DNA from 4 places in the Lysinibacillus sp. GW823-FHT02G10 genome. Region 1 is predicted to be linked to each of the others. Evidence: riboswitches for the same ligand, from Rfam matches in the RefSeq annotation. Region 1 holds a riboswitch; each other region holds the start of a gene.
The links. Region 1 has a riboswitch for S-adenosylmethionine ahead of metK (methionine adenosyltransferase). Riboswitches for the same ligand answer to the same signal wherever they lie in the genome.

Region 1 (4,315 bases):
GGCTGTTAACGCACTTAGACTTGTTAAAGCATTTGTTAATTTACCTGGTAATAGCTTTAGTTGCAACCAAGGTGATGTTAAAATAATGCCTGCACATTCATATTGTCTCTTTTGCAGTGTATGGAGGATTAATGTTGCACCTAGTCCATGCCCTATTACAAAGGTTGGTAAATTATATGAAAAAGCATTTTCAATCAGGTTTCTTGTATACTTATTGTACAATTTGAAGTCTTCATCATGGACTCGAGCAAACCTTGCATTACCTCCATGATTCGGTAAATCTCCCATGACTATGTGGAAGCCTTCTAATCTTAATTTCTCTATCAGCCATGCATACCAACGGTGATTTTCATAAGCACCATGAAGAATAGCAATCACAGCTTTTGCTTGTCCATCAGCTTCCCATTTCCACATTACATAGTCCTCCTAAAAAATGATTACACTTTGATTATATCGAAATAAATAGCACATTTTAATTTTATATTTCCATAAAGTTGCGTATTTGATACGATAATACTACATTATAGAAAGAAAAGAGGCGATTTTCATGATTTATCCATTTAAAGATAAAACGCCAAAGATCGATCCGTCTGTTTTCATTGCTGATTACGCAACTGTTACGGGCGACGTAACAATTGGCGCCGAAACAACTATTTGGTTTAATACGGTTATTCGTGGTGATGTTTCCCCAACGATTATTGGTAAACGTGTCAGTATCCAGGATCTTTGCTGTTTACACCAAAGCCCAAAATATCCGCTCATTATTGAAGATGAGGTAACAGTTGGACACCAAGTCACTTTACATAGTTGTACAATTCGCAAAAATGCCTTAATTGGTATGGGATCCATTATTTTAGACGGAGCTGAGATTGGAGAAGGTGCATTTATTGGAGCTGGAAGCCTAGTACCTCCTGGTAAAGTCATTCCTCCAAATAGTTTAGCATTAGGTCGTCCAGCAAAAGTTGTCCGAGAATTAAATGCTGAAGATAAAGAGGATATGGAACGCATCGTACGAGAATACGCAGAAAAAGGTCAATATTATAAATCACTTCAGAAATAAATAACCTACACAAAAAATCAATACTAACGAAAAAATCCCTCGCGTTTTCGTGTACCGAATATGTTCACGAATCCTAGCGAGGTATTTTTGTAAAAAAAACAAAAGGAGCAATGTTGCCCCTTTGCTTATTAATACATCAGAATAATTTTCTAATGACTTCATTACTTTAGTTCAATAGTTTATAAACGTGCTTTTTCTCGTAGCGCGTCTGCTTTATCAATTTGCTCCCATGGTACATTTAAATCTGTACGACCAAAATGTCCATACGCAGCAGTTTGTTTATAAATTGGACGACGAAGATCAAGCATTTTAATGATACCTGCTGGGCGTAAATCGAATAACTCGCGTACCCATTCAACGATCTCGCTTTCTTTCACTCTACCTGTGCCAAATGTATCGACAGCAATGGAAACAGGCTGAGCAACGCCAATCGCATAGGCAAGTTGCACTTCAGCACGCTCTGCTAAGCCAGCTGCTACGATGTTTTTTGCTACATAACGTGCTGCATATGCCGCCGAACGGTCTACCTTGGTTGCATCCTTACCTGAGAAGGCACCACCACCGTGACGTGCATAACCACCGTATGTATCAACAATGATTTTACGTCCTGTTAATCCAGCATCACCTTTTGGCCCACCAATTACAAAACGGCCAGTTGGATTGATGAAGTATTTCGTATTAGCATCTAATAATTCACTCGGTACAACTGGTGCAATAACAAATTCTTTTAAATCTGCTTGAATTTGTTCAAGTGTTGCTTCTTCATCATGCTGTGTTGAAATAACAATTGTATCCACGCGAACCGGTACATTATTGTCATCATATTCAATCGTTACTTGCGTTTTACCATCAGGACGTAAATAGGCAAGTTCACCTGATTTACGTACTTCTGTTAAACGGCGTGCTAATTTGTGTGCCAAGCTAATTGGTAATGGCATTAGCTCTGGTGTTTCATTACATGCATAGCCAAACATTAAGCCTTGGTCACCAGCACCAATTGCTTCTATATCAGCATCTGTCATAGAGCCTTCACGTGCCTCTAATGCCTGATCAACACCTTGAGCTATATCAGGTGATTGTTCGCCAATTGCCACAAGCACCGCTAAGTTCTCAGCATCAAAGCCATATTTACCTCGTGTATAGCCAATTTCAGCTACAGTGTCACGAACAATACCTTTAATATCCACATAAGTAGAAGTAGTAATTTCTCCTGCTACTAATACTAATCCTGTTGTTACAGTTGTTTCACACGCTACACGTGCATTTGGATCTTCTGCTAAAATAGCATCTAAAATGGCATCCGAGATTTGGTCACAAATCTTATCTGGATGTCCTTCTGTTACACTCTCTGATGTAAACAGTCGACGGTTTGTCATTTGGTTTTCCTCCTAAATACTCTTACAATAAGTAGTTGTGTATGAATACGGTACTCATTACCCATGTCAAGTCCGCTCCTAAGGATTGAACTCTCAAGCCGTTACTGCTGCTTTTAACACGAGGATTTCGAAAGATCCGTCATTATAATAAGGAAAGAACTACATATACTTACCTTTACATTGATTTATAGCAATAAAAAAATCCTTTTCTCACGTTACTTTACATGAGGAAAGGAATAATGACTGCGTAACCTTTCACTCTTATCGTTCAAGGGATGTTCCCTTGCATCAGGTTGGCACCAACGCATGTCGTGAAATAGTTCATGCAGGTTGCCGGGTTTCACAGGGCCTGACCCTCCACCAGCTCGGGATAAGAGTATCCGTTCAATCTCATGTTACTGAAAAGGTCGAACGTTGTCAAATATTTTCTTATGTATTACTGTATAGAAAGGAAAGAACTTATTACACAAAAACTTTTCATACTTGGATGATGATGTAAATAGAAGCAAATTAATCCCTACAACATACCTAGCTACTTGTGGTAACATATGTGTGGCTCAATTTTCGTGCCTAATTACAGTAGGATTGATGGTATTCTACTCGAAAAACATTATTTTTTGTCAGTTTATTGAAAAGTGGTAAAAACTCTAAAATAATTTCTTAATTAGTATAGATTATTTAAGCAATTGTGTTATACTATTTTTGAAATTAAGAAAAAATCCCTCTAAATCAAGGGAATACTATAAAAAAGGATGGTATTTAATCGATGAATTCAGTAGAAATTGCAAACGAACTGAAGGAATTATTAAACGGCGGTAACATAAATGTTCAACTTTCAGTACCACAATTAGCAGAAAAAGCTACATCTCGTGGTGAAGCAATGTTAACAGTAGATGGCGCAGTTCGTGCAGAAACTGGCAAATACACTGGTCGTTCACCTAAAGATAAATATACGGTAGAAGAAGAAAGCACAAAAGATCAAATTGACTGGGGTAAAGTCAACCAACCGATTTCTTCTGAAGTGTTCGATAACCTATATGTAAAAGTAATAAAATATTTAAAAGAACGTGACGAGTTATTCGTATTCAAAGGCTTTGCAGGTGCTGACAAAGACTCACAATTAAGCATTCAAGTTATCAATGAATACGCATGGCACAATCTTTTTGCTCATCAATTATTTATCCGTCCAACAGCAGATGAATTAGCTTCTCATGTTGCCGACTTCACTGTCATCTCAGCTCCTAACTTTAAAGCAGATCCTGCGGTTGATGGTACTGCTTCTGAAACATTCATCATCGTATCACTTGAAAAGAAAATTATTTTAATTGGTGGTACAGAATATGCTGGTGAAATGAAAAAATCTATCTTTGGTATCATGAACTACTTATTACCACAACAAGGTATTCTTTCAATGCACTGCTCAGCAAACGTTGGTGAAGCTGGCGATGTAGCGTTATTCTTCGGTCTATCTGGTACTGGTAAAACGACGTTATCAGCTGATCCTGATCGTAAGCTAATCGGTGACGATGAACACGGTTGGTCTGATAATGGTGTATTCAACATTGAGGGTGGCTGCTATGCAAAAACAATCAACCTTTCTGCTGAAAAAGAACCAGAAATCTACAATGCAATCCGCTTCGGCTCTGTATTAGAAAACGTAGCTGTTGATCCAGAAACTCGTATTTGTGACTATGATGATGGTTCACTAACAGAAAATACACGTGTAGCTTATCCAATCCAATACATCGAAAATATCGTTGATCCTTCTGTTGCAGGTCATCCAAAAACAATCATCTTCCTAACAGCTGATGCATTTGGCGTGTTACCTCCAATCAGTAAATTAACAAAAGAACAAGCGATGTATCACTTCCTAAGCGGG
Region 2 (4,315 bases), on a different contig from region 1:
CCTGTATGTTCTAAGAGAAAATGCAATTTTTTCACATTTTCTCAATGAGTGCACCATTTATTTAACTTTATTTTACATTCAAGCGCATTGGAGGCGAATGCTTATGCAACAGGGGATCGTAAAGTGGTTCAATAATGAAAAAGGTTATGGCTTTATTGAATGTGATGATGGCGAAGATGTATTTGTTCATTTTACGGGCATCCAGGAGGAAGGCTTCCGTACACTTGAAGAAGGTCAAAAGGTTTCATTTGATGTTGTGGAAGGCAATCGTGGACCCCAAGCATCAAATGTTGTAAAACTATAAGCGTAATGGGACTATCCGTGTAGTTCCAGATTAGCAGCGGATTAGGAAATGCATCGTTTCCTTCATCCGCTTTTTGTATTGTTTTATAAGCTGAATGCCCCCTCCATGTTATAATAGAAGTAACAAAACGTAAGGAGGGATTTCGATGCAAAAACAAAATAAACCCATGACTGAAGTTATTTTGAAGCATAAAGAACGACAAAGTGTAGCAGAATTTGCAGCAACACTGGAAACGATTGCAAAAAAGCTTAAAGAAAATGGTGAATTCACTTTTGTTCAAGACACAGAGCCAACAGTTGTCAGCCCAAGTGAACAGCTCAAAATCGAATACTCCTATACAAAAAAGGGCGACAAGCATTCATTTGAAATTGAATTTGATTGGTATACAGGTACAGAAACACCGAAAAAAATGACAATTGAATAATAATTGGCAACGAAAATCCACTTTTTTGATGAAGTGGATTTTTCCATATTGTTGAATTAAAGATCATGTCACTAGCTAAAATTTTAGCAAGGTGAGGGGGTGATTTCGCTCCAGGGTCTCCTCTGTAACGCTAAATCCACAAGAAAGCAAGTAGCCAGCATCAGAAATTCTATTGATGGTTTTGTTTTTCAATACTTATGTAAAAAGGCGGGAGCAAAATTGTTTCAGCCCATAAAAATACCGAGCTATCCACTAAAACGCTTACGAAGTGTTTCGGAATAGTTCGGTTTTTCTAGTTATCATGTTTGTTAATTTAAAGATTATTCGGCTTAATGAAGGTCCCAGTTAGTTATGGCCCAGCCTTTTCTCCTTATCGATTTATCCAATAAAAAGCACCAGGGCAAACTAAAGTTTCCTTTGTTCGTTTAGGATCCTTTAATGTCACACCAAATGGTCCCTCTTTGACATGACCAAGTGTAATTGTCATCGCGCTCTCTTCCTCATAGAAATCTAAGCGCATATTCGGTAGCTGTAGTGACAAATACTGCTCATATTGCGTAGGCACTGGTAGCTGTAACACCTCTTGCCACAGCTTAACTGTTGCCTGCATGTCCTTGACGTAGAATTGGACGGATTCCATCGTTATAGCCTGTTTGACATCAATGGCACCACTTGCCTTTAATTGAACCAAACGTTCTTCATCTTCCTCCGCCCATTCAATCAAAAATGGAAAATCAATTGGCAGATCTGGCTTACCAAAATGCAGTAGCTTCCATTCTACCACAGTGCCATCTGGTCTTGTTCTGCTACATGCATCTGGTCCATATACTTCATAGCCCAATGCTCGCAAGCGTCGACCCTCTTCCTCAATATTTTTTGTGCGCAGAGCAATTCGAGAAAATCCCTGGCGCTCTTGATCACGTTTAAACGTATAATGTAGGGAATATGGGTATTGTGCCGCTTGCTCAAATAAATCACGATCATAGATAGCAATTTGTTCAATATAGCTTAAGCCAAAGTAGCTTAACGTATTATAAGTCCCCCACATCGTGTGCTGCCCACCATTCACTGTATGGACATTTCGTTTATTGAAGAAAACCTTTATATTTTCTGGTGATTCCACTTGATGAACCAAATGATCAAAATATAAAGTCATGGCCATTCCCCTTTCTTTCCCCATTACCTTTACCTGTATGTTTGATTAGTTTAAAATTTACTCAAGAAAAGGAGTTACTAGTAGGATATGAAAAAAAGTTTCGTTTACCTACAAACTCCGTTCACTAATTTCATAAAGAGGTGATTTGAATGACAGATTTAGTAGCTGCTTTTAAATTGGCATTAGGTAATTATCCTACAGGCGTAACAGTTGTCACGACATGTCATGACACAAAACCGATTGGCTTAACCGTCAATTCCTTTGCATCTGTTTCAATCGACCCGCTCCTTATTTTGTGGTCACTCGATAAAAAATCTCAGCTCCATCCTTATTTCACGACTGCGCCAAATTTTGCGGTCAATATTTTAGCGAGTGATCAAGAGCATTTATGTACACTATTTGCCAGTAAAATCCCTGATCGCTTTGCACAAGCAAAATGGTCAACTTCCTCTTTAGGACTACCGATTTTACATGATACAGCAGCTAATTTACAATGTAAAACATTTCAGCAAATCGATGCTGGCGACCATACCATTTTTATTGGGCAGGTCGTAGACATTACAAATGCTCAAAAAGAGCCTTTGCTTTATCATCGCCGTCATATCGGTCCCATACCAAAAAGCTTTTATAGCTAGTCTTTACACAAAAAAAGGGCCACTTGTAAGCACAGGAAATCCTTCATGCTTATAGGTGGCCGTTTGACATAAGTTCTACTGAAATCATTGTTATTTTTTCTGCGGAAATCTCTGCTTTTCAAGCCTATTAATTTGCACAATCACACCATCTTGAATCGTAATATGCACTTCACCAAATTCAAGATTTTGAATCGCCTTCGCAATTGCCTCTAGTTTCTTATCATCTACTTTTACTGACTGAGCCATACGATACACCCCTTCTTTTTTATCCTTATTGTTCATAAAGAGGCCAACGCATCAAACTGATTGATAGCCCCTCCTATCTCTCAGACACCATCTGTTGGATTTGGCACCTGTTGTTCGGTTGCCGAGGCTTCATTGGGCCAAGTCCCTCCACCTCTCTTGATAAGAGTACTGCGTTTCTTGAAAATAATTCTATAATTCTGCTATAGGAATGTCAATACAAAATATTAGAAAACCTAGTTGAATACTATGCAATATGTCGTTTAGATTAAAAGACTCCCTAAACCTAAAGTATTTTATGCCTAGTCAGTGAGAAATAGATGGCAATCCATTAATTTATTACAAGCTCCATTTCCTCATCATGAATTCAAGTGGGCCTCGATGATGTTTAGTCCTCCACCATACAGAAACAACGACACATCCTAAAAAATAACAGCAGGCATACAGCATGGAAAAAGCAAGTGTTTGGTTCTCCAGCTTTTGGCAAATAATTAGTATTCCAATGCCTATAACAACATGGCCAACATAATGCGTTAAAGACATTTGTCCTGTTAATATGAAAGATTGAATAACTTTATTTTTACATGTCTCTACAAGATAGATGGAGCCAACAATGATGACAATAGCCGAAGCCGAATTAGATAGGACATACATCATATTCGGTGGAATCGGTCCTGTATCAAATAAATACAATGCACTCTCTACATCTAATAAATGAATGGTTGTCATCTTAATGAATAACGTTGAACAAGTCTCAGTCATGATGACTAACAATAAACCTATCACCAGTAAGTTTTTTCTTAATGTATGATTTGTTAAATCTAATGTGCCCATTACCATACCTATCAGAAAGAAGCAAATCCAGGGGAATAGTGGATGATAGCCATTAAACATCAAATTTCTTATAAATCCTGCTGGTGTCCAAAAATCAAGATACTCTAGTAGCACATATGTTGGATGCCAACCAGCAAGGTAACTAAATTGAATTTGAAGCCATTGTGAAAGGATAAGGATGGCACCGATTATGAAGATCATCATTTTCTTGGATTGGGCAATCAACCAAGCAGCAACAAACATATACACGCCATAATAATGTAATATATCTCCTGTCCAGCCGATTGCATATAAAATTATCCCTATCGTAAATAACAAAAGCGCCCTCTTCCACAAAGTAAGTCGATTTTGACGAAGAAGGATTGGGTCCTTACTCTCTCTAGCCTGACGAGTCATTAAGGCTGTCCCTATTCCTGCTAGCATGACAAATACGGCCGAAGCACGTCCCTCGAAAAGATGTTGGAAGGCAATTAACCATGTTGAACCATTCGTTGTAGAACCTGTTATGACGCCAAAATTGACAATGAACATGCCAAGCATGGCGAGAGCTCTTGCAAAATCAAGACCTTCAATGCGCCGATCATCATTTCTTTTTGTCATCTTTGCCCCCTTGGATAACGCTATGTACAGCCTCCTTCCAAATAGCCCTATAGTTCAATTGGTTGCCTGTTAACATGAAATTACCGATATTATCATAGACGAGGGCTAGCATTTGTGCC
Region 3 (4,315 bases), on a different contig from region 1:
GCTTCAAACACTACCTGCATACCTGGCTCTGCTAAGACTTCATCCATACTTGTTGTCATTAAATGTGCTGTGCCTGGGACACGTTCACGACTAGCATCTGTCACTAAAATCTTCGCTACCTCTAATTCAATACCTAATTTATTTTTTAGCTCTTCTCGTTTTTCATTTAAAATATGGTAAATCCCCTGACCTACCGTTCCAAATCCTAAAATCGCTGCCTTTATAGTTGCCATTCTTGTTATTCCCTCCAACTTACATTCCGCAGTTTCATTAAAGCTAATTTTCCATGGGGTTGTGTCATGACAATTTGACACCCACCGCAGTCTTTAGCCAACAACTCTCTTTGTATGAGTTTCGCTATTTCTATATGTGTTAGGACACACACAAATTCAAATAATTCAAAATTTAACTTAAAGAAAATTGTAACGCAAATACACGCTTTGCACAAGAAAAATCTTTCTAGGAAGGACATTTGTTTTCTCTAGATGTGCAAAAGAAATCGGTTTCATTCCCTTTATTATACGTTTTATTAATCAATCTATAAGATTTGAACAAATATTGACTATTTACATTTCAATATATGAATGTCTTTCTTCTATTATATATATGTATGCTCAGACACTCATAACAATCCCTTTAAAGAAAAAACTCATTCCCTGTAGCAGCAGAGAATGAGCTTAAAAATATGAGGGGGTTTTAACTTGCTTTTGAAAGCAATTGATAACGATATTGTGCTAAAGCTTGTTGAACAAGACTAATCTCTTCTTCTGTAAAATTTGGTATTGCATACGTACGTTCCACTAATTGAAATGTACCATACTTCAAGTAAAACTCTGTTGCAGGAAGTGAGATATGGCTCACACCGTACTGTTCATATGCCTCAAATACTTCCTTTACAGTAAAGTCCTTTTCAGTAAAAACATGTTCTTGAAATGCTGTATGACCAAATACTTCCTGCCATTTTCTTTCGACTGATGTAAGAAGGTGTTGAATGGATTTATTGTTGACAAATACATGCCCTTCATTTAGCTCATATATTAGATAGGATACAATGTTTTGCGCACTATAGATGTTACCCATTTTAAACACTCCTTTATCATCAGTTTTTGGGAAGAGTAATCACTGGCTAGGCAACTACTCTTCTATATATTCAAAAGTGGGGGAGCACTTATGAAAACATTTACCTTTTTTAAAAAAATTTTCGTACTGTTAACTTATTTCCTAGTATATAACATGGATTTAATAAAGTCAATAATACATATAAAATTACTTGGTATTATTTTTTATAAGGTTCTGATAATTAACGGGTGCAGTAATAGATTGATGTAGCAACGTTTAACGCATTACCAAATGAGGCTAATCGAATGAGAAAATACGTTAACGTCACAACATCTTACCATTTTCTTTAAACTTTAAGCTTCTACTGTTTGTTCAGTTGTTGTAGCCTGTGTAATGGCTTGATCTAAATCAGCAATAATATCCTCTACTGCCTCTAAACCGATGGATAAGCGAATGAGCGACTCGGTTACACCAGCTTGAACTAATTCGTCTGCTGATAGTTGCTGATGAGTAGTGGAAGCTGGATGAATAATTAATGACTTTGCATCACCTACATTTGCTACATGTGAAAATAATTTCACGCTATCAATAAGCTTTCGCCCAGCTTCTCGTCCACCCTTTATGCCAAATGTAAGCACTGAACCGAAGCCATTTCTTAAATATTTTTTTGCTAACTCATGTGTCGGAAAATCTTCTAGGCCATTATAATTTACATACTCCACAGATGGGTGGTTTTGTAAATACTCAGCCACTGCCAATGCATTTTCATTGTGTTTAGGGATACGCAGATGAAGCGTTTCTAACCCTTGCAATAAATTAAAAGCAGCATCAGCACTTAATGTTGGACCAAAATCACGTAATAATTGTACACGTAGCTTTGTAGCAAAGGCAGCAGAAGCTGTATCAATTCCATAACGTAGACCATGGTAAGAGGCATCTGGTTCAGTAAAACCAGGGAATCGACCGCTAGTCCAATCAAACTTACCAGCGTCTACAACAACGCCCCCTAAAGTTGTACCATGACCTCCTATCCATTTAGTTGCTGAATGAACTACAACATCTGCGCCGTATTCAATAGGTGTAGAACCGTAAGGAGAAGCGAACGTGCTGTCAATAATTAATGGTAGACCATTATCATGTGCAATTTTAGCTACTGCCTCAATATCTAAAACCTTTAAACTTGGATTACCATAAACCTCTGCAAAGACAGCTTTTGTTTTATCAGTAATCGCTGCTTTGAAATTCTCTGGGTTTGTTTCATCTACAAAAATTGTTTTAATACCATAGTTTGGCAATGTGTTAGCAAATAAATTATACGTACCACCATATAAAGAACTAGCTGCTACTATCTCATCACCAGCTCCAGCTAGATTTAAAATGGAAAATGCGATAGCTGCTGCACCAGATGAAAGTGCTACTGCTGCTGTTCCACCTTCCAATAAAGCCACACGTTTTTCAAACACATCAACTGTTGGGTTGGTAATTCGTGTGTAAATGTTCCCTGCTTCCTCTAAGGCAAAAAGACGTTGCGCATGAGCAGTGTCTTTAAATACGAAAGCAGTTGAGCGATAGACTGGAACTGTGCGAGAACCCGTCACTGGGTCTGGCTCTTGACCACCATGCAACAGCAATGTTTCTGGTTTAAAATTTGTCATTGTGTACCTCCAAATGGTTATTTTTTTACGATGGTACCGGAGATGAGGAGGATTTTTCTGTAGAAAACAAAAACCCTCTTCAGCTAAGAAGAGGGTTGCGGTTGCAAGTTTTCCTCCCCTTATCTGCCAGATCCAAGTAAGAATCTGTAGGAATTAGCACCTTAGTAAGCTCATTGCTTACTGGTTGCCGGGCATCATAGGGCCTATCCCTCCGCCGCTCTTGATAAGAGTATGAGATTCAATTTCCATCGTTGTTACACAGTATAAACATAGAGTTTTTTTCTGTCAACAAGTAAATTTTATTTTTTCCGAAACTTCTGTCTGCTCTTATACGTAATATGAACGCATACACTATTTTAGAAAAAATTTTGAGAGGAGTATTTTTATGGTAAAGGCCGTGATCATTTTTCTTATGATTGGCTATTTAATAGGCTGTATTCACGGCTCTAAAGTGGCTCAATTTTTATCGGGGGTTGATTTAAAAAAGGCTGGCCACGGTAATGCTGGTGCCTCTAATGCTACTCTTTCCCTTGGCTGGAAGTATGGCGTTTTAGTAGCCCTCATCGATATAGGCAAAGGCGTTGTCGCTATTATAGGTGCGCATTTTTATCTAGGGGACGCCATTCATTTAACAGAAGAACAAATTTGGCTGCTTACTTATATTATGGCTGCTGGGGTTATTTTAGGTCATAATTTCCCCTTCTACATGGGCTTCAACGGCGGGAAAGGAACGGCCTCCATCATTGGTATTTTACTTGCTGTTGATTGGAAGATTGGTTTATTTGCACTTATTTTATTTGTTATTTTATCCTTTGCAACAAATTATTTAATTGTAGGTGTTCTAGAATTTTATCTCGTGTTTTGTACAGTAACTTATTTATGGATTCCTGGCATTGGCCCAACCATTATAGCTCTTCTTCTTTTTGGCATAGCCATCATCCTGCACCTCGAAAATATTAAACGATTAGTCAATGGAACAGAGCCTAAAGTAACATCTGCCTTTAAGAAAAAGAAATAATATTTAATGGATATTTTTGTATTTTTTGTGACCGTATTTTTTCTCTTTATCTACTCATATTGCTGTAAAAAACACCATTTTCACATAGATTTTTTTCTACAATAAAATAGACATATTCTTATCTCAATAAAACATTATACAGGCCGATGTTATGGATAATAATCGTCATTTTTATCGTAGAAAGGATGAGAAAATATGTCTTCACCAAAGCAAGCAGCTACAAAACTTAATTTAAAGCCACTATGGATTGGCTTGGCATTCGCGTTACTAATCATTATTACCTTCTTACCTAACAATGGTGATTTACCTATAGCTGGGCAACGAGCTTTAGCCATTTTAGCTTTTGCAGTCATCCTTTGGGTTACAGAGGCCGTTTCATATCCTGTGAGCTCGGCCATGATCATTGCACTAGTAACTGTTTTACTAGGACTCGCTCCGTCAATGGATAATCCAACTACAGAGCTAGGAACAGCTAGCGCATTAAAATTATCTTTAAGTGGCTTTAGTAATTCTGCCGTTGCTTTAGTAGCAGCAGCTCTTTTTCTAGCGGCAGCAATGCAAATTACTAATCTACATAAACGAC
Region 4 (4,315 bases), on a different contig from region 1:
CATTTACTGAGGTAACAAATTCAGCTGAAAAATTAGCGAGCTTTGCGCAAAATTTAAAAGGATAGACTACTAACATTTACATTCTATTTTTCATATTTTTAGACGTAATAAACACTATAGTACCTATTTAAATGTTTGTTGTGAAGTTATCGCTATAGAGGATCAATTTTATAGAGATTCAGAAAGTAAGAGCTATTTCACTGATGAAATAGCTCTATTTTTGCTAAATTTGTAAAGGGTTTACGTAATTTTCAATGAAAAAAGGATTATACTGTAGAAAGAATGAATAATAGGGGCGGTTATGATGAAAACAGTTGTTGTTTTAGGCGGCGGTATTACAGGACTATGTACAATGCATTATTTGCAACGTCAAGTGAAGGAACATAATTTAAATGTTCGTCTAGTGCTTATAGAAAAAAATACATATTTAGGAGGCAAATTATATTCAGCACATGAACAAGGTTTCATCATGGAAACGGGTGCTGATTCTATTGTAGCCCGTCATCAAGGCGTTATGGAACTCGTGCAGGAGCTTGATTTTGAGGCGGAATTAGTTTACAACGAAACAGGTATTTCTTATATTTATACGAATAATGAGTTACATGCTATTCCGGCAGATTCAACTTTCGGAATACCGATGAGTGTAGCATCCTTAGAGGAAAGTACACTTATTTCCGAGCAGGGAAAAAAAGAAGCGTTGAAGGATTTAACATTGCCAAACAATGGCTTCACAAAGGAAAGTTCAATTGGTGAATTTTTAACTTACTATTTAGGAGAGGAACTGGTGAAAAACCAAATTGCACCAGTCCTTGCAGGTGTTTATTCGGGAGATTTACATCAGCTTTCTATTGGCTCTACTTTACCGTATTTAATTGATTATAAGAATGATTTTGGAAGTATTATTAAAGGCTTTGATGCGAATCGTGAGCAATTTGTTAAAGCAGCGAACAAAAAATTTATATCCTTTAAAAATGGTTTATCTTCTTTAATTGATCGACTTGAACAAACCTTATCCGATGTAGAAATTATCAAGGGTGTTACTACACTAAATGTTCAAAAACAAGATAAGAACTACACAATTTCCTTAGCTAATGGTGAAATTATTGAGTCAGATTATGTCGTTTTAGCATTACCGAACGATACTGTACAAAATCTGCTACAGGATGAATCTTTAAACCGCTATTTTGACCAATTTACGACAGCGTCAGCGATTACTATCTATTTAGGTTTTGATGTGCCAGACGCTAAATTGCCAGCAGATGGAACGGGCTATATTGTTTCCCATAATTCAGACGTAACTTGTAATGCGGCAACTTGGACTAGTCGTAAATGGAAGCATACATCGAAAGAAAATAAATTACTTGTGCGACTCTTTTATAAGAGCATCAATCCAGCCTATGAGCAACTACGCGCCATGACGGATGAAGAATTGGCAGCAGTTGCTTTAGAAGATGTGAGAAAGAGCCTAGGAATAGAGGAGCAGCCAACCGTTGTGAATGTAACAAAATGGATTGATCAAATGCCTAAATATGATCTAGCGCATCGTGAAGCATTACAAGGATTACTACAAGAATTACATGAGAAATATCCTAATTTATCGATTGCAGGGTGCTCGTATTTTGGCGTAGGTATTGGTGCTTGCATTCAAAACGGGAAAAAAATTGGTGAAGAGCTTGCAAAGGAACTTGCCAATTTCTAAGGTTTTAAGTGGAAAAAAACTTTGTTATGTGAAATAGTCTTGACTCATTCGTCAGTAAACGATATGATTCTTTTAATTATTTAAAAAATTCATACTTAATTCTTATCAAGAGAAGCAGAGGGACTGGCCCATTGAAGCTTCAGCAACCAACTTTATTGTCAGGTGCTAAATCCAGAAGACCGTTGAGTCGAAGATGAGAAGGAACAACAATGATGAATCGTTAAAGCCTTCTTTTTTTATGAAAGAAGGCTTTTTATTATATAGAGACATAGGAAGAGAGGCTAATTTTATGGGATTGCTTGAAAGGTTAAAAACGCATGTATTGACGGCAGACGGTGCAATAGGCACAGTGCTATATGGCTATGGATTGGAGTATTGCCATGAGGAAATGAATGTTCAGAGACCCGAGTTAATTGAAAAGATTCATAGAGAATATATTGCGGCTGGTGCTGACATCATTCAAACGAATACGTACGGTGCAAATGCCATTAAATTAGCTCGCTATGGATTGGAATCACGTGTCCAACAATTTAATGAAGCTGCTATCACCATCGCAAAACGAGCAGCGGCTGATGGCGGTCAATTTGTTTTAGGAACAATTGGTGGTATTCGGGGAATTCGTAAAAGTGATGCAACCTTGGATGAAATATTAGCGACTATTGAAGAACAAGCAAGCGTCTTACTTGCAGGGAATCCAGATGGCCTTTTACTTGAAACTTATTATGATTTTGAAGAATTAACAGCAACCTTAAAGATGCTACGAGAAAAAACAAAATTGCCGATTATTGCACAAGTTTCTATGCATGAGCCCGGTGTTCTACAAAATGGGATGTCTTTAAATAATGCTCTCCATGAGCTTGAAGCCCTAGGTGCTGATATTGTTGGTGTCAATTGTCGACTAGGTCCACACCATACAATTCAGGCATTTGAAGGTGTAGAACTTCCTAATAAGGCATTTATGTCGGCCTATCCAAATGCATCACTTCTGGACTTAGAGGATGGGCGTGTCGTTTATGAATCAGAAGCTGATTATTTTGGTCGAGCGGCTGTTGAATTGCGTGATCAAGGTGTACGTTTAATAGGGGGCTGCTGTGGTACAACACCCAAACATATTGCAGCAGCAAAGAAGTATTTAGAAGAGTTATCACCGGTTCAGGAGAAGCTTGCGAAGCCTAAAAAGATTGAGATTGTTCGGGAAGCGGAGCCAACAAAGTATGAGCCTCTTCATGAAAAAGTTAAACGTGAACGTTCTGTCATAGTAGAGTTGGATACGCCTAGACATTTAGAGATTGATGGGTTCCTTGAAGGAGCAAAGCAATTATATGATGCAGGTGCAGATGTAGTTATGATGGCAGACAATTCATTGGCCTCTCCACGTATTAGCAATATTGCAATGGGCGCATTGTTGAAGAGCTCACATGGTGTACGCCCACTAACTCATATTACATGTCGAGACCGTAATTTAATTGGTCTACAATCTCATTTAATGGGGTTAAATGCTTTAGGTATTCATGATGTGTTGGCCGTTACGGGTGATCCAACGAAAGTAGGAGATTTCCCAGGTGCGACAAGTGTTTATGATGTATCTTCCATGGAGCTAATCCAATTAATTAAGCAATTAAATGAAGGGGTCTCTTTCTCAGGTAAGCCACTTCGTAAAAAAGCAAATTTCTCAGTTGCTGCTGCATTTAATCCAAACGTCCGTGTGTTAGATCGTGCTGTGACACGCTTGGAGAAGAAAATTGAGCATGGGGCAGACTACTTCATTTCTCAACCAGTATATACGAAAGAGAAAATTGTAGAGATTTATGAGGCAACAAAGCATTTACAAGCTCCAATTTACATCGGTATTATGCCTGTTACGAGTTATAAAAGCGCTGAATTTTTACATCATGAAGTGCCAGGTATCAAATTATCTGAAGATGCCTTAACAAGAATGAAAGCATGTGGAGAAGATAAAGAAAGGGCAACATTGGAAGGGATTGCTATTGCCAAAGAATTAGTAGAAGTGGCTACGCAATATTTCAATGGGATTTACCTTATTACACCATTTTTACGTTACGATGTGACACTAGAGTTGATGAAATATATAGAGCAATTGGATGAACAGAAAAAAGGAGTAAGTATACATGGCTAAGCACTCGATTGAAGAGCAACTAGAGAAACGTATTTTAATTCTTGATGGCGCAATGGGAACAATGCTACAAAATGAAAATTTATCAGCAGAGGATTTTGGTGGCGAGGAACTTGATGGCTGTAATGAAAATCTTGTGCTTACTAGACCAGATGTTATTGAAAAAATTCACCATAAATACTTAGAGGCAGGCGCAGATATTATTTGTACAAATACATTTGGTGGGACGCCTCTTGTGTTAAATGAATATGATCTTGGCACAAAAGCAGAAGTAATTAATAAGCGTGCAGTGGAAATTGCTCGCCAAGCAGTGGATCGTTATTCCACATCAGATTGGCCACGTTTTGTTGCAGGGGCTATGGGGCCAACAACAAAAACGTTATCAGTAACAGGTGGTATTACATTTGAAGAGCTAGAGGAAAATTTTTATGTACAGGCAAAAGCATTAATTGAGGCAGGAGCCGACGTTTTGTTATTAGAAA

Region 2: another riboswitch for S-adenosylmethionine. It lies ahead of AC1RFD_RS03075 (YezD family protein); the one in region 1 lies ahead of metK (methionine adenosyltransferase).
Region 3: another riboswitch for S-adenosylmethionine. It lies ahead of AC1RFD_RS16750 (O-acetylhomoserine aminocarboxypropyltransferase/cysteine synthase family protein); the one in region 1 lies ahead of metK (methionine adenosyltransferase).
Region 4: another riboswitch for S-adenosylmethionine. It lies ahead of AC1RFD_RS20260 (bifunctional homocysteine S-methyltransferase/methylenetetrahydrofolate reductase); the one in region 1 lies ahead of metK (methionine adenosyltransferase).

The regions. Positions count from the first base shown of each region.
Region 1 covers NZ_JBXAJI010000002.1:466,041-470,355, forward strand. The annotation lists gene AC1RFD_RS12135 (alpha/beta hydrolase) at 1-414, opposite strand, end outside; gene AC1RFD_RS12140 (gamma carbonic anhydrase) at 548-1,060, shown strand; gene metK (methionine adenosyltransferase) at 1,240-2,436, opposite strand; SAM riboswitch class I at 2,695-2,813, opposite strand; gene pckA (phosphoenolpyruvate carboxykinase (ATP)) at 3,203-4,315, shown strand, end outside.
Region 2 covers NZ_JBXAJI010000001.1:617,558-621,872, reverse strand. The annotation lists gene AC1RFD_RS03095 (cold-shock protein) at 104-304, shown strand; gene AC1RFD_RS03090 (amphi-Trp domain-containing protein) at 450-728, shown strand; gene AC1RFD_RS03085 (VOC family protein) at 1,099-1,884, opposite strand; gene AC1RFD_RS03080 (flavin reductase family protein) at 2,034-2,519, shown strand; gene AC1RFD_RS03075 (YezD family protein) at 2,610-2,765, opposite strand; SAM riboswitch class I at 2,836-2,931, opposite strand; gene AC1RFD_RS03070 (DUF418 domain-containing protein) at 3,102-4,196, opposite strand; gene AC1RFD_RS03065 (TetR/AcrR family transcriptional regulator) at 4,180-4,315, opposite strand, start outside.
Region 3 covers NZ_JBXAJI010000005.1:248,697-253,011, forward strand. The annotation lists gene AC1RFD_RS16740 (homoserine dehydrogenase) at 1-233, opposite strand, end outside; gene AC1RFD_RS16745 (hypothetical protein) at 697-1,080, opposite strand; gene AC1RFD_RS16750 (O-acetylhomoserine aminocarboxypropyltransferase/cysteine synthase family protein) at 1,413-2,714, opposite strand; SAM riboswitch class I at 2,831-2,944, opposite strand; gene AC1RFD_RS16755 (glycerol-3-phosphate acyltransferase) at 3,100-3,732, shown strand; gene AC1RFD_RS16760 (DASS family sodium-coupled anion symporter) at 3,928-4,315, shown strand, end outside.
Region 4 covers NZ_JBXAJI010000010.1:28,063-32,377, reverse strand. The annotation lists gene AC1RFD_RS20270 (globin-coupled sensor protein) at 1-65, shown strand, start outside; gene AC1RFD_RS20265 (protoporphyrinogen oxidase) at 305-1,699, shown strand; SAM riboswitch class I at 1,799-1,899, shown strand; gene AC1RFD_RS20260 (bifunctional homocysteine S-methyltransferase/methylenetetrahydrofolate reductase) at 1,989-3,836, shown strand; gene metH (methionine synthase) at 3,829-4,315, shown strand, end outside.